One region of the Clostridium sp. HBUAS56017 genome, then DNA from elsewhere that is predicted to be linked to it. Evidence: riboswitches for the same ligand, from Rfam matches in the RefSeq annotation. Region 1 holds a riboswitch; the other holds the start of a gene.

Region 1 (6,267 bases):
ATCTCTCATAAAACTTGATTTAGTTGTATATAGAAATAATATAAATAGGTTACTTTTAGAGACTAGTGAAAGCATAAGAAGTAAATTCCCCAAAGGACAAAAAAACAATTTGAAAGGAAGAAAAAAAATAGCAGGAAGGTTAGATCTTATTGGTGTAAACCTTAGAAAAGTCAAATTAGCAGGAGAAGATTTAAGCGGAGCATTAGTTATAGCAGCTGATCTTAGAGGAGTGGATTTAAGTGGGACGGATCTTATTGGAGCAGATCTTAGAGATGCAGATATAAGAGGTGCAAATTTAAAGAATAGCATATATATTACTCAAATTCAGATTAATGGAGCTAGGGGAGACTCTAATACTAAACTACCTATATCTCTTGTTTATCCTGATCATTGGGATAAATAATAAAAATAGCTGAGGCATTAGCTTCAGCTATTTTTATTATTTAGGTAGACTTGTTAACATTTTTGCAAGAGTAGAATATTCACTTTTTAATTTATTATCACATTTATATAGACCAACTATATCAATATGATCTGTAGATTGTCTTGTGCCAAGATAATTCCATGTACCTTTCTCGGGAATTCCATTGTATGGAGTTATCTTATCCTTTGACCCCTCATGAGGACCTTCTGCAGATAAAACACTTACTAAGCCATCATTTGCCCACCAGTTGTTAGTAATTTGAACTTCCCCAGGATTATTAGAAATACAAGATCCTATATATTGTGACGATGGGATAAATAATGGATTCATATTTATATCAGGAACTTGATGATTTGTTAATGAGTCTTTATGAGTATCTTGACAAGATAATGAGAAGTAATAAACATCATCTTGTGCAGAAACCCAAGAATTTAATTCTTTGGATCCTTCAGGGGTTAGTTCCCATAGACTGAAGTCTTTTGTTTTATTCCATAAGCTACTGTTTGATACTCTTTCTTTATAGTCTTTAAAGGATTCATTTGTTTTTTTGTGAAGGCCCCATTGATCTAATCTGTAATCAAAGCAAGGATTATCAGAATTAATAACACCAACTTGAGAGCCAAGGCGTGCTACAAACTGTTGAACATTTGGTAAAAATGTAGATGTTTCTCGTGCAGTTGGACTTCCATCATGTGGTGTGGAAAGAGTTGTTACACTGCTTATCCATGACTTTCCACCACTAAATAGTTCAGAAAGATTATTTTGTGGTGTAGATAATTCATCTGTGCTTCCTTTTTCTAATAATTGAGTAATAAGTCTAGCAGTTTGTCCCCCCATACTGTGTCCAATTAAATGAATCTTTTTTATAGATCCATCATTAGATTTACTACCGATTTCTGGATAAACACCAGGATAAGTCCTTCCATAACGAGCATGTCCGTATTTTTTGGAATGAGCCTCACCATAGTCGACAGTACCACCTTTTAAATAAGCATATAGTTCACAAGCTCTATCCCAGTTACTTGTGATGGAACCAATGGTTGGAGTAAAAACTGTGTAGCCCTCGTTAGTTAGGTGATCTTTTAAACTAGAAAAACCACCCCAATAATTAAGACCAAACAATTCTGTATTTCCCCAGCCCATAAGCCCGTGAACCATGACAATAGGATATTTATTGCTTGATGAAGTATTAGATAGCTTATCCATTTCTTTATTTGCTAAGGTATAGATATTAGGAGAAGTGCCTAAAAATATACCTAGACTTAACAGTAAAGTAATTAATATTTTATTTTTAGCCTTTAACATGTATTGAAAACCTCCTTTTTACTTTAACATACAGAATTATACAACTTAAGAAATAAAATGTAAATAACAGGGGGGAAATACAAAAAAATGATTATGAGATTTTATGGTGAACTATTCAAAAACTTGAAAATTAACAATTTATATCATATAATGTGGTTATATTTACTTCTTAAGGAGGCATTATGAAAGGTAATAAGTTAAATACCAATGCGGTAAAGTCTTGGTTTATATCTAGAGCAATAGTAACAGCTATAATTTCAGTTATACTAATAGGAGGAGATTATTTCCTTATAGCAAGATTACAAATACTTGAAGGGAATCCAAGTGTATATGCAAATGTAGCAATAGCAATAATAATATTTCTAATGTTATTAAATACAATATTATATCCAAGGTTGGAGTACAAGCAGTGGCGTTATAGAATAAGTGAAGATAAGATAGAATTTTCAGAGGGAATATATTGGATTAGAACTGTTGTAATTCCTATAGTAAGAGTTCAACATATGAAGATTAATCAGGGACCAATAAATAGAAAGTTCAAACTTGCAGATCTTCAAATATATACTGCAGGAGGAAGCTATAAAATCCCTAATATTGAGATGGCTAAGGCAGAAGAAATAAGTAATTTCTTAAAGGATAAAGTTAAGGAAAAGGTGACAGAAAATGATAGATAATCCTACTAGAAATCACTGGATTATTATAGTTTACGATATAATTAATTCAATAAAAAATTTTTGGGTTTTACTTATACTAATGCTATCTTATAGAGAGAAATATTTATTTATTGGAATAGCAGTAGTTTTAGTTGGTATAATAGCTGTGGCTATAAAAAAATGGCTTAATACTGAGTTTTATCTTAATGACAATATGTTAGTTTATAAAACTGGCATATTTGAGAGATCAAAGCAAGAAATTCCTTTTAGCAAGATAAATACTATAGATATAGGGAAAACTTTGCTTGATAGGATTTTTGATATTTGTACAGTTAAAATAGACAGTGGAAGTGCAGTTGAAAAAAAATCAGAGTTTAAGATAAAGTTACAGTATGTCTTAGCTGAAAATCTAAGAGATAATATATTAAAGGGCAAAAATAATATAAATATTGAAAAGTTTGAAGAAAATAAAAAAGGAGAACCTATTGAAAGGATCATTACTATAAAAGAAATTATAATATATGCAGTTACAAAAAGTAAATTGGGTTGGGCTATAGGAGGTTGTTTTGCTTTATTTAATTTTACAGATAATGTTAAAGGTTTTGTTAAAACATCTGTAGTTAAAGATCTAAGTCAATCTATTAATATTAGTGATTCGTTTTTAGAAAATAGGACTAGTCTCATAATTATAATAATATGTATGATTGTAATAGCTTATATCATTGTAATTCTATTATCAATTATATATGAAATAGTTAAGTTATATCAATTTTCTATAAAGGTACAAAATAAAAACTTTAGTATAAGTTATGGAATGTTTAGCAAAAAAGAGTATTCCATACCTATAGAAAAGATACATGCATTAAAATATAAACAAGGTATGCTGCAACAATTACTAGGAATATATACCTTGGAGGTTATTACTATAGGTTATGGAGATGAGAGGAATGAGAAAGCAATATTGTATCCTATAGCAAATGATAAATTTAATAAAGAGTTTTTAGGAAAGATATTACCTGAAATGATTTTCTTAGGAAAGGTAAATAAACCACCTAAAAGTAGTATAAAAAGATTTATTTTTCTAAGAGTGATAACTACTTTAATAATATTAATACTTCTATATTTTATTATTAAAGCTATACCTAGTGAATTAAAATTAGGGATTATAGTTATTATAACTTTAATTAATATATTACTTGGATATTTTAATTACAAGAATACATCTTTAGGGGTGACGAAAAAAATAATACTGGCTAGTAGTGGTAGTCTAACAAAGACAACAACTCTTATTAAGCAAAGTAGTATTCAATCTATAGAGAAAACTGAAAATCCATTTCAGAGAAAAGATAAAGTTTGTGATTATAAGATAGATATATATTCAAATAATTTAGCTGAAGCTGTTGAGGTTAGACACATGAGCGAAGAGCTTGATGGTATATTATATAAAAACTTGATTATATAATAATTACTTGAATACAATAAAAGGTTATGTTATTCTAAATTAGAAAAATGTGTAATTAACACAGGGGGGGCTGGATTGGCTAGCTGAGATTGAGAACCTTAATTCTTTGACCCTAAAACCTGAACTGGATAATGCCAGCGTAGGAAGTTGTTTATTTAAATTTATTAACACAGTAGTTTAAACACAAATCCTATAGGTTTGTGTTTTTTTGCATTTAGTAGGTTCAAGAGATGAAAAAAAGTATTAGCTATTTTACAGGTGTTATTTATATATTAACTTGGAGGTGGATCAATAAATGGAAATTAACAAAATAGTTTCAGAATCATTAAGTGCAGTAAGGGAAAAGAATCCTTTAGTACATCATATAACAAACTATGTAACAGTTAATGATTGTGCAAATATTACTTTAGCAATAGGTGGGTCACCAGTTATGGCAGATGATATTAATGAAGTTTATGATATGGTATCCCTTGCTTCATCTTTTGTAATAAATATTGGAACTTTAAATAGTAGAACTGTAGAAGCTATGATTAAGGGTGGGAAAAGGGCTAATGAATTAAATATTCCAGTTATTTTAGATCCTGTTGGTGCAGGAGCAACGCCTTATAGAACAGAAGTAGCTAAAAGAATATTGGAAGAAATAAGAATATCAGTTATAAGAGGTAATTTGTCGGAAATAAAAACTCTTTATGGTGTGAAAACAAAAACTAAGGGAGTAGATTCAGGTGATGTAATAGATGAAAATGCTGATGAGTTTACAAAAGCAAAGAAGATTTCAAAGGATTTTGCAAAAAAGCTAAATACAGTAGTTGTAATTACTGGAGCAGTAGATATTATTACTGATGGAAATAACTTATATAGTGTTTATAATGGACAAAAGATTATGTCTAAAATCACTGGTACAGGTTGTATGTGTACATCACTTATTGGTTCATACTTAGGGGCAACAGAAAATGTTCTTGTTGCAGCTTTATCAGGAATTGTGTCTATGGGAATTGCTGGTGAAATAGCTTATGAAAATTTAGATAAAAGTAATGAAGGCACAGGAACATTAAAAGTAAGAATAATAGATGCTATTTTTAACTTGAATGAAAAAGTAATAATAGATAGAGGTAAAATAATGAATGAAGGATAGTAGAGATTATAAACTTTATTTGGTGACGGAAAGAATGTAGCTAATTATATATTAAATAAACCTTCAGCATAGGAAAAGCAATATCATCTTATTAGATATTGCTTTATATTTGAGAAAATTCGTGATAAATATGGTTAATTATTTTTGCATAAAGAACTTTGAAAATAAACCTTGCTTTTCATTAATACTTACTTTGTCAGCTGAGGTGTTTTTAATGGTACTTTTATCAGTACTTTTCATATTTTCCAAAGTTTCTTTAATTAAATTTTTTTGGTCTACAGCTAAATCTTTTAATTTTCTGTCTATACCTGGAGATGTAATTACTTCTCCTAAATATCTTAGAGATTCTTCATAATGACCTAGTTGTCTATCTAATTCACCTATCAAGTAAAGAATTTTGAATTTATCCATACCATATATAGGAAAACCTTCGTTTAAATAGGCATCTTTCAGGCCTATTAAAGCTTGTTCTCTAAATAGTAGTTCATTATTTTCGTCTCCAAGTTCTCTATATAACCATGCAAGTTTTAAGCAATTTATAGCTTTTTTGCTAGATTTAGAATTTATTATTGAAAGATTAAGTAAGGATAATTTGTATCTTTCAATTGCTATATTTATATCGTATATATCAGGATATTTTTTTCCTTTCCAATTTGGTGTGATTTTTTTTACTATACTTTCTTTTTCATAGCTTTTTATTTTAAGAAAATCAGCTTTCATAGATGCGTATCCGCATACATTACATAGCCATACGTCATAGAAGTATGGATTTATAAGACTATATTCTATATAGAAATCACTCTTCTTTTCTTTTATTCTATAAGCATTTGTCTTAACAGTACGAGCTGTAAATTCATTACTACATACTGGGCAAGTTACTTTCCTATCATACAGGTATGAACTTTCATCTGTGGTTTCAATTTCTTTTTTTTGTATATTATCATTATTTTTTTTTGTTTCTTTGATTTCGTAGATATTTACATCTTTTATATTTTTAAAACCCAGTTCTTCCAATCCTGAAAAAATATCTGAACCCTTATCCATAATAATTATATTCCCCTTTATCTCTGTTAAACATTTGAAGGTTATATATACTTATATTAAAAAGTAGAGCTTATGCAGTTTTCACTCTAATAAATTTAGCAAGTATTAATCTAATTCAAATGTTTTGTATTTTATCGTTTGCCTAATAATTATAACATAATTTACAAGAAAAATAATATCATAAAGTATCTACATTATAGGAAAATATGTTAAATATAAAATCGCTTTTGATAATAATTAATGT
Region 2 (6,267 bases), on a different contig from region 1:
AAATGCTGCATGGAGATATGCAAGGATAGCAGATCACTTACATTTAGGAGGAAGTTCTGATGAAGAAAAGGTAGATTTATTGATTGAGGCTATAGAAGGATTAAAAGACAGACTCAATGTTCCGAAGTCAATTAGGGCAGCAGGGGTAGGTGAAGATAAATTTTATGGTCAATTAGATGAAATGGTTGAGCAAGCATTTGATGATCAATGTACAGGAGCTAACCCAAGATACCCATTGATGAGTGAGTTAAAACAACTTTATATAAATGCATACGATACAAAAGAAAGTTAATATGATAATTAGGTAAAAAGCTACTTTTACAAGGTAGCTTTTTATTAATTTATAAACTCGGATGTATTTTTGTATTGTTAAATAGTAAAGAGTTTTTAGTTTATTTAAAGGCTTTTTCATATGAACATTTTTAGCTTTTCTTCAATTATGGAAATTCCTTTTATAATATCATTGTCACTGACACTTGCAATGCTAAGCCTAATGCCTTTCTTATAGAATTTATCGTCAAAATAAAATCTTTTCCCGTGGCCAACTATGACTTTAGATTTTTCTAATTCCTTTACTAATATATCTTCATTAACCAATTCAGGAAGCTTTAGATAGCAATAAAAACCAGAGTGTTCTTTAACTACTTCAACACCAAGAGATTCTAAAGATTTTAAGTTTTCATTTAAAACATTATATTTATTCTTTAAATCAGCGGTTATTAATGAAGTATGCTTATAAAGTAGCTTGCTTTGAAGATAGATTTCTAAAGTTGCTTGTGATAATAGAGATGCTGTAGGGTATGAAAAAAAATGAATTTTATGCATACATTTTCTAAGAGCTTCAATCAAAGAAGTTGGGCAAACTATAAATCCTATTCTCATCCAAGGCATAATTTTAGAGAAACTACTAATATAAAATACGTGTTTACGGTCAGAATATGAGAATATAGGGTCATAATTTTTATTTTCGTCTATACATGAAAAATAATCATCTTCAACTATATATACATCATATTTCTTAGCAAGTTTAGCTATTGATTTTCTTTGATTTTTGCTTAAAGTAGTTCCTAAAGGATTATGATGCTGTGGAATAACATAGAAAAATTTAATACTTTCTTCCTTAAATATCCTTTCTAATTCTTTGAGATCGATGCCATTTTCATCTCTTTCTATTCCTATTACATGTGTATCACTATTTTTTAGACCTTCCATATACATAGCATATGTAGGTTGTTCTATCAAAATAGTTGTCTTTTTATTTGGAAATTCTAAAGCATTTAGTGTACTTAAGGTTTGACAGACACCCATATTAATAAAAATATTATCTCTCGAGGTAAATATTTGATAATTAGAAAGATGGGTAGCCAATTTATCTCTTAAAGAGTCAATACCATAAACGCCACTTTCTAAAGAATAATTTTTATATATGTCACTAGCCCATTTTAGGCAGTGTTTTAAATCTTCTGTATTCATATTGCCTATAACGGTATTTCCACTGTGAAAATTAATAGTATCTCTTTTGAATTGACCTCTATCTAAAGTTTCAGCTATAAAAAAGCCACTTTTAGGGGAAGAATAAATTACATGATTATTTTTTAATGTTTCATAGGCCTTTATAACTGAATTTTTTGAACAGTTATATTTATTGGTTAAAGTTCTGATAGATGGTAATTTTGCCCCAGGTTTTAATTCGCCTTTTTGTATAGATTCATTAATATCATCCGCAATTATCATATATATACTTTTCAAGTTTAATACCTCCTATCCATATAAATTCAGAATATCACAGTATAATTTAATTTTCTACAATATGTTCATGAACAAAAGAATGTTTTATCTCATAATAGTGAAGTAATCATTTGAATATTAAGTTTTTAATAAAGGTAAAAAATGAACATATTCTGAAGAATAAATATTCTTGTATGGTAATATTCTGAAGAATATGCTGGTAAAATGCGGACTTAAAGGGGGTTAGTAGTGAAATTGTATTGTTTTATGATGTATTGAAATGAAGAGGGAATAATAGTATAATCAGATTAATATAAAGAAAACTTGCTAGGGGTGCCAATTTGGCTGAGAGGGAGTAAAATCCTAACCCTTGTAACCTGATATGGATAATGCCATCGGAGGGAAGCAATATTAATTTAACTATATTATTTGTGTAGTAATTTTAAGCTTGCTTTGGCAAGCTTTTTTTTATAGAGAAAAAAATGAGGAGGATTCATTTATGAATTACACAACACAAATGGATGCAGCTAGAAAAGGCATCATTACAAGAGAAATGGAAATAGTAGCAAAAAAAGAAAATATGGATGCAGGAGAATTGAGAAATTTAGTTGCAGAAGGAAAGGTAGCAATTCCAGCAAATAAAAATCATAAAACGCTTAGTCCTGAAGGTGTAGGGCAGGGGCTTAAAACTAAAATTAATGTTAATCTTGGAATTTCAAAAGATTGCCCAGAATGTGATAAAGAATTAGAGAAAGTAAGAGTAGCTCTTGAAATGAAAGCAGAAGCTATAATGGATTTGTCTAATTATGGGAAAACTGAAGGCATGAGAAGAAAAATAGTAGAGATGTCTACAGCAATGCTTGGAACTGTACCAATATATGATGCCGTAGGTTTTTATGATAAAGAATTAAAAGATATAACTGCTGAAGAATTTTTAGATGTGGTAGATAAGCATGGTCAAGATGGGGTTGACTTTATAACAATACATGCAGGGCTTAACAGAGAAGCTGTTGAAACAGTAAAGAGAAATGATAGATTAACTAGTGTAGTGTCAAGAGGTGGTTCGTTATTGTTTGCATGGATGGAGTTAAATAACAAAGAAAATCCGTTTTATGAGCATTTTGATAAACTTTTAGATATTTGTTCTAAATATGATATGACTATATCTTTGGGAGATGCATTAAGACCAGGGTCAATTAATGATTCCACTGATGCTAGTCAAATAAAGGAACTTATTACTTTAGGAGAACTTACAAAGAGAGCTTGGGAAAAAAATGTACAAATTATAATCGAAGGACCTGGACATATGGCACTTAATGAAATACAAGCTAATATGTTATTAGAAAAGAAGTTATGTCATGGAGCACCATTTTATGTTTTAGGACCATTAGTTACAGATATAGCACCAGGGTATGATCATATAACATCAGCAATTGGAGGAGCTATTGCTGCTACTTATGGAGCTGATTTTTTATGTTATGTTACTCCAGCGGAACATTTAAGATTACCAGATTTACAAGATATGAAGGAAGGTATTATAGCTTCAAAGATTGCAGCTCATGCAGCAGATATAGCTAAAGGAGTTAAAGGGGCAAGAGATTTAGATAATGCTATGAGTAAAGCAAGAGCTGATTTAGATTGGGAAGCTATGTTTAGCTTAGCTATTGACGGTGAAAAGGCAAGAAGATATAGAGCCGAATCACAACCACATGATGAAGAATCATGCACAATGTGTGGAAAAATGTGTTCTATGAGGACAATGAAGAAGATTCTTAGTGGAGAAGATTTAAATATACTTAGAGATTAATATAAAAATATACAAAATATAGAAAAAACAAGGATTGGTCTATTGTGAATTTTAGACTAATCCTTTATTTTTTAGAATAAAGTATTAAAAAAAATAAGTATAACTATGTAAATGAATAAAATATAAAGGAAAAAAATATAAAAAGTTCAGTTTTTGTATTTAAATATAATTTTTAAGAAGAATAGTTAAAATTATATTTACAAGGGAAAAAATTAGATGTAAAATAGACAACAATATGAAAATAATTACAATTAGAGAATAAAAAGGGGGATTATAATGAAGAGTAAAAGGTTTATTTCTCTTATGACTACTTTAGCACTAACTACTACAGTGATACTGAATAGTAGTGTATTAACAGCACTGGGAAAAGAAGTGCCTACAAATGTGTTAAAGGAAGCTGCAAAGAATCAACTTGAGGAAAAATTAACAAATCAAGCAAAGTACATTAAAGGTAATTCATTTAACGAAAATGGAACAACTTCTGGTTTAGAAGAGGACATTAGAGTTATAGTTCAATTAGAGGATTCACCAGCAATTAAGGATGATGGAACTGATTATACTGATTCAGTAAAAGAAAAAGAAGAAGGAGTCAAATCGTCTCAAAGCAATGTTATTAGTCAGGTTGAAGCTATAACTGGAACTACTGTTAAAAGAAGTTTTGGTTATTTAGTTAATGGTTTTTCAATTAATACAAAAAGAAAAAATATAGGTGCTATAAGTGCTATAGATGGGGTAAAAACAGTTACAGAAGTGAGATCATTTAAGCCGGATATGGAATTTGCAAAGAAAATAACTGGAGCAACAGATGTTTGGAAAGATCTTGGGTATAAAGGTGAAGGAATGGTAGTGTCAATTATAGATACAGGAATTGATTATAGACACAAAGACCTTCAAAAAATAGATACTAGCAAAATCAAGTTAAAAGGTGAAGATGTTAAAGTAAATATAGACAAGCTTCATTATGGTACGCATTTTACTGATAAAGTTCCGTTTGGATATAATTATGCAGATGGTAATGATAATGTAATTGATGATGGAAGTCAACATGGTATGCACGTTGCAGGTATAGTTGCAGCTAATGGAGATGATAATGATACAGGTACTTTTAAAGCAGTGAAAGGTGTTGCTCCAGAAGCACAGCTTTTAGCTATGAAGGTATTCACAAACAATCCAGCTACACCATCTGCTTATGATGATGATATCATAGCAGCCATGGAAGATTCGGTGAAATTAGGTGCAGATGTTATAAACATGAGTCTTGGTGGTGGACCAGGTTTTTCGGCAGAGGAGGATCCAGAAAATATGGCAGTTAAAAATGCCACAGATGCTGGTGTTATATGTGTTATTTCAGCAGGAAATTCGCAAACAACAACAACATCCAACACAAGTGGACAACCAACAGATGAGACAGGATTAAAAGATACAGCTACAGTTAGTTCACCTTCTACAGCAAAAGGAGCATTCTCAATAGCTTCTATGGAAAACTCTAGCACAGTTTTACCACAAGTTAGTTATGAATCAAATAAAGGGACAAAAGGAAAAGTATTTTTTAGTAATATTGAAGGAAGTAATTTAGCTGCTTTAGGAGATTACCATAAGGTAGTTGATTGTGGAAAAGGTATTATAAAAGATGGACAAGATGATTTTCATGGGCAAGATTTAAGTGGAAAGATTGCATTAATTGAAAGAGGAGTGACTACGTTCCAAAGTAAATATGATAATGCAATAGCTCATAAAGCTGCAGGGGTAATTATATATAACCATGAAGCAGGTGGAAATCTTCCTTTTGGAATGGGAATATCAAATATTACTTCTCCTGTATTTAGTTTAGGTAGAGCAGATGCATTAGTTATGAAGGATAATATAAAACTTGGAGATGATGAGTTTAAATTTAGCTCTGATGGTTCTGTTTCAGGAATTGAGAATACAGATAAGGATGATATGTCTCAGTTCTCATCATGGGGAGCAACTCCTGATTTAGAATTTAAGCCAGAGATAACAGCACCAGGTGGAGATATTTATTCTTTAGCAAATAATAACTCTTACCAAGTAATGAGTGGAACATCAATGGCGGCTCCTCATTCTTCAGGGTCAGAAGCGTTGATTCTTCAAGGAATAAAGGAGAAAAAGATTGGATTAAAAGGGAAAGATTTAGTTACATTCGCAAAAAATACCGCTATGAATACAGCTAAGATAATGATTGATAAGTATGATTCTAGTAAATCAATACCTTATTCAACAAGAAGACAAGGTGCTGGTTTAATGCAAATAGAGAATGCTATCAAAAATAATGTAACAGTAACTTATAAGGATGGGAAAGCTGCAGCAGCATTAAAACAAATTGGAAAGAAGACTATATTTAATCTAGAGTTAAAGAATTATGGATCAAAGGATATAACTTATAAACTAGAAAATGAAAAAGCTTATGGTGAAGTTATTGGAGATAATAATAAAATTCATGAAGTTGAACTTGAGGGATCAGGAGTAACTTTAGATAAAAATGAGGTTGTGGTTAAAGCAAATTCTACAGCTGAAGTTACGGCTACATTGAATTTAAGTGACAAAGTAGCTACAGAAAACTTTGTTGAGGGATATATTCACTTTACTTCAGAAGATTTGGCTGAACCTTCGCTATCAGTGCCATATATGGGGTTTTATGGTGATTGGGGAAAGGAAAGTATAGTAGATGCTCCGAAGTATGTTGGTAGCAGTGATTATAAGATTGGTACAAC

What was found. Region 1 has a riboswitch for thiamine pyrophosphate ahead of thiM (hydroxyethylthiazole kinase). Riboswitches for the same ligand answer to the same signal wherever they lie in the genome.
Region 2: another riboswitch for thiamine pyrophosphate. It lies ahead of thiC (phosphomethylpyrimidine synthase ThiC); the one in region 1 lies ahead of thiM (hydroxyethylthiazole kinase).

The regions. Positions count from the first base shown of each region.
Region 1 is NZ_SULK01000017.1:3,199-9,465, reverse strand. Features, by position in the region: gene FAY47_RS14270 (pentapeptide repeat-containing protein) at 1-403, shown strand, start outside; gene FAY47_RS14265 (lipase) at 440-1,729, opposite strand; gene FAY47_RS14260 (PH domain-containing protein) at 1,912-2,403, shown strand; gene FAY47_RS14255 (PH domain-containing protein) at 2,393-3,844, shown strand; TPP riboswitch at 3,898-4,007, shown strand; gene thiM (hydroxyethylthiazole kinase) at 4,140-4,979, shown strand; gene FAY47_RS14245 (DUF2225 domain-containing protein) at 5,118-6,023, opposite strand.
Region 2 is NZ_SULK01000032.1:4,436-10,702, reverse strand. Features, by position in the region: gene adhE (bifunctional acetaldehyde-CoA/alcohol dehydrogenase) at 1-292, shown strand, start outside; gene FAY47_RS18495 (PLP-dependent aminotransferase family protein) at 409-1,749, opposite strand; TPP riboswitch at 2,048-2,149, shown strand; gene thiC (phosphomethylpyrimidine synthase ThiC) at 2,228-3,535, shown strand; gene FAY47_RS18485 (S8 family serine peptidase) at 3,812-6,267, shown strand, end outside.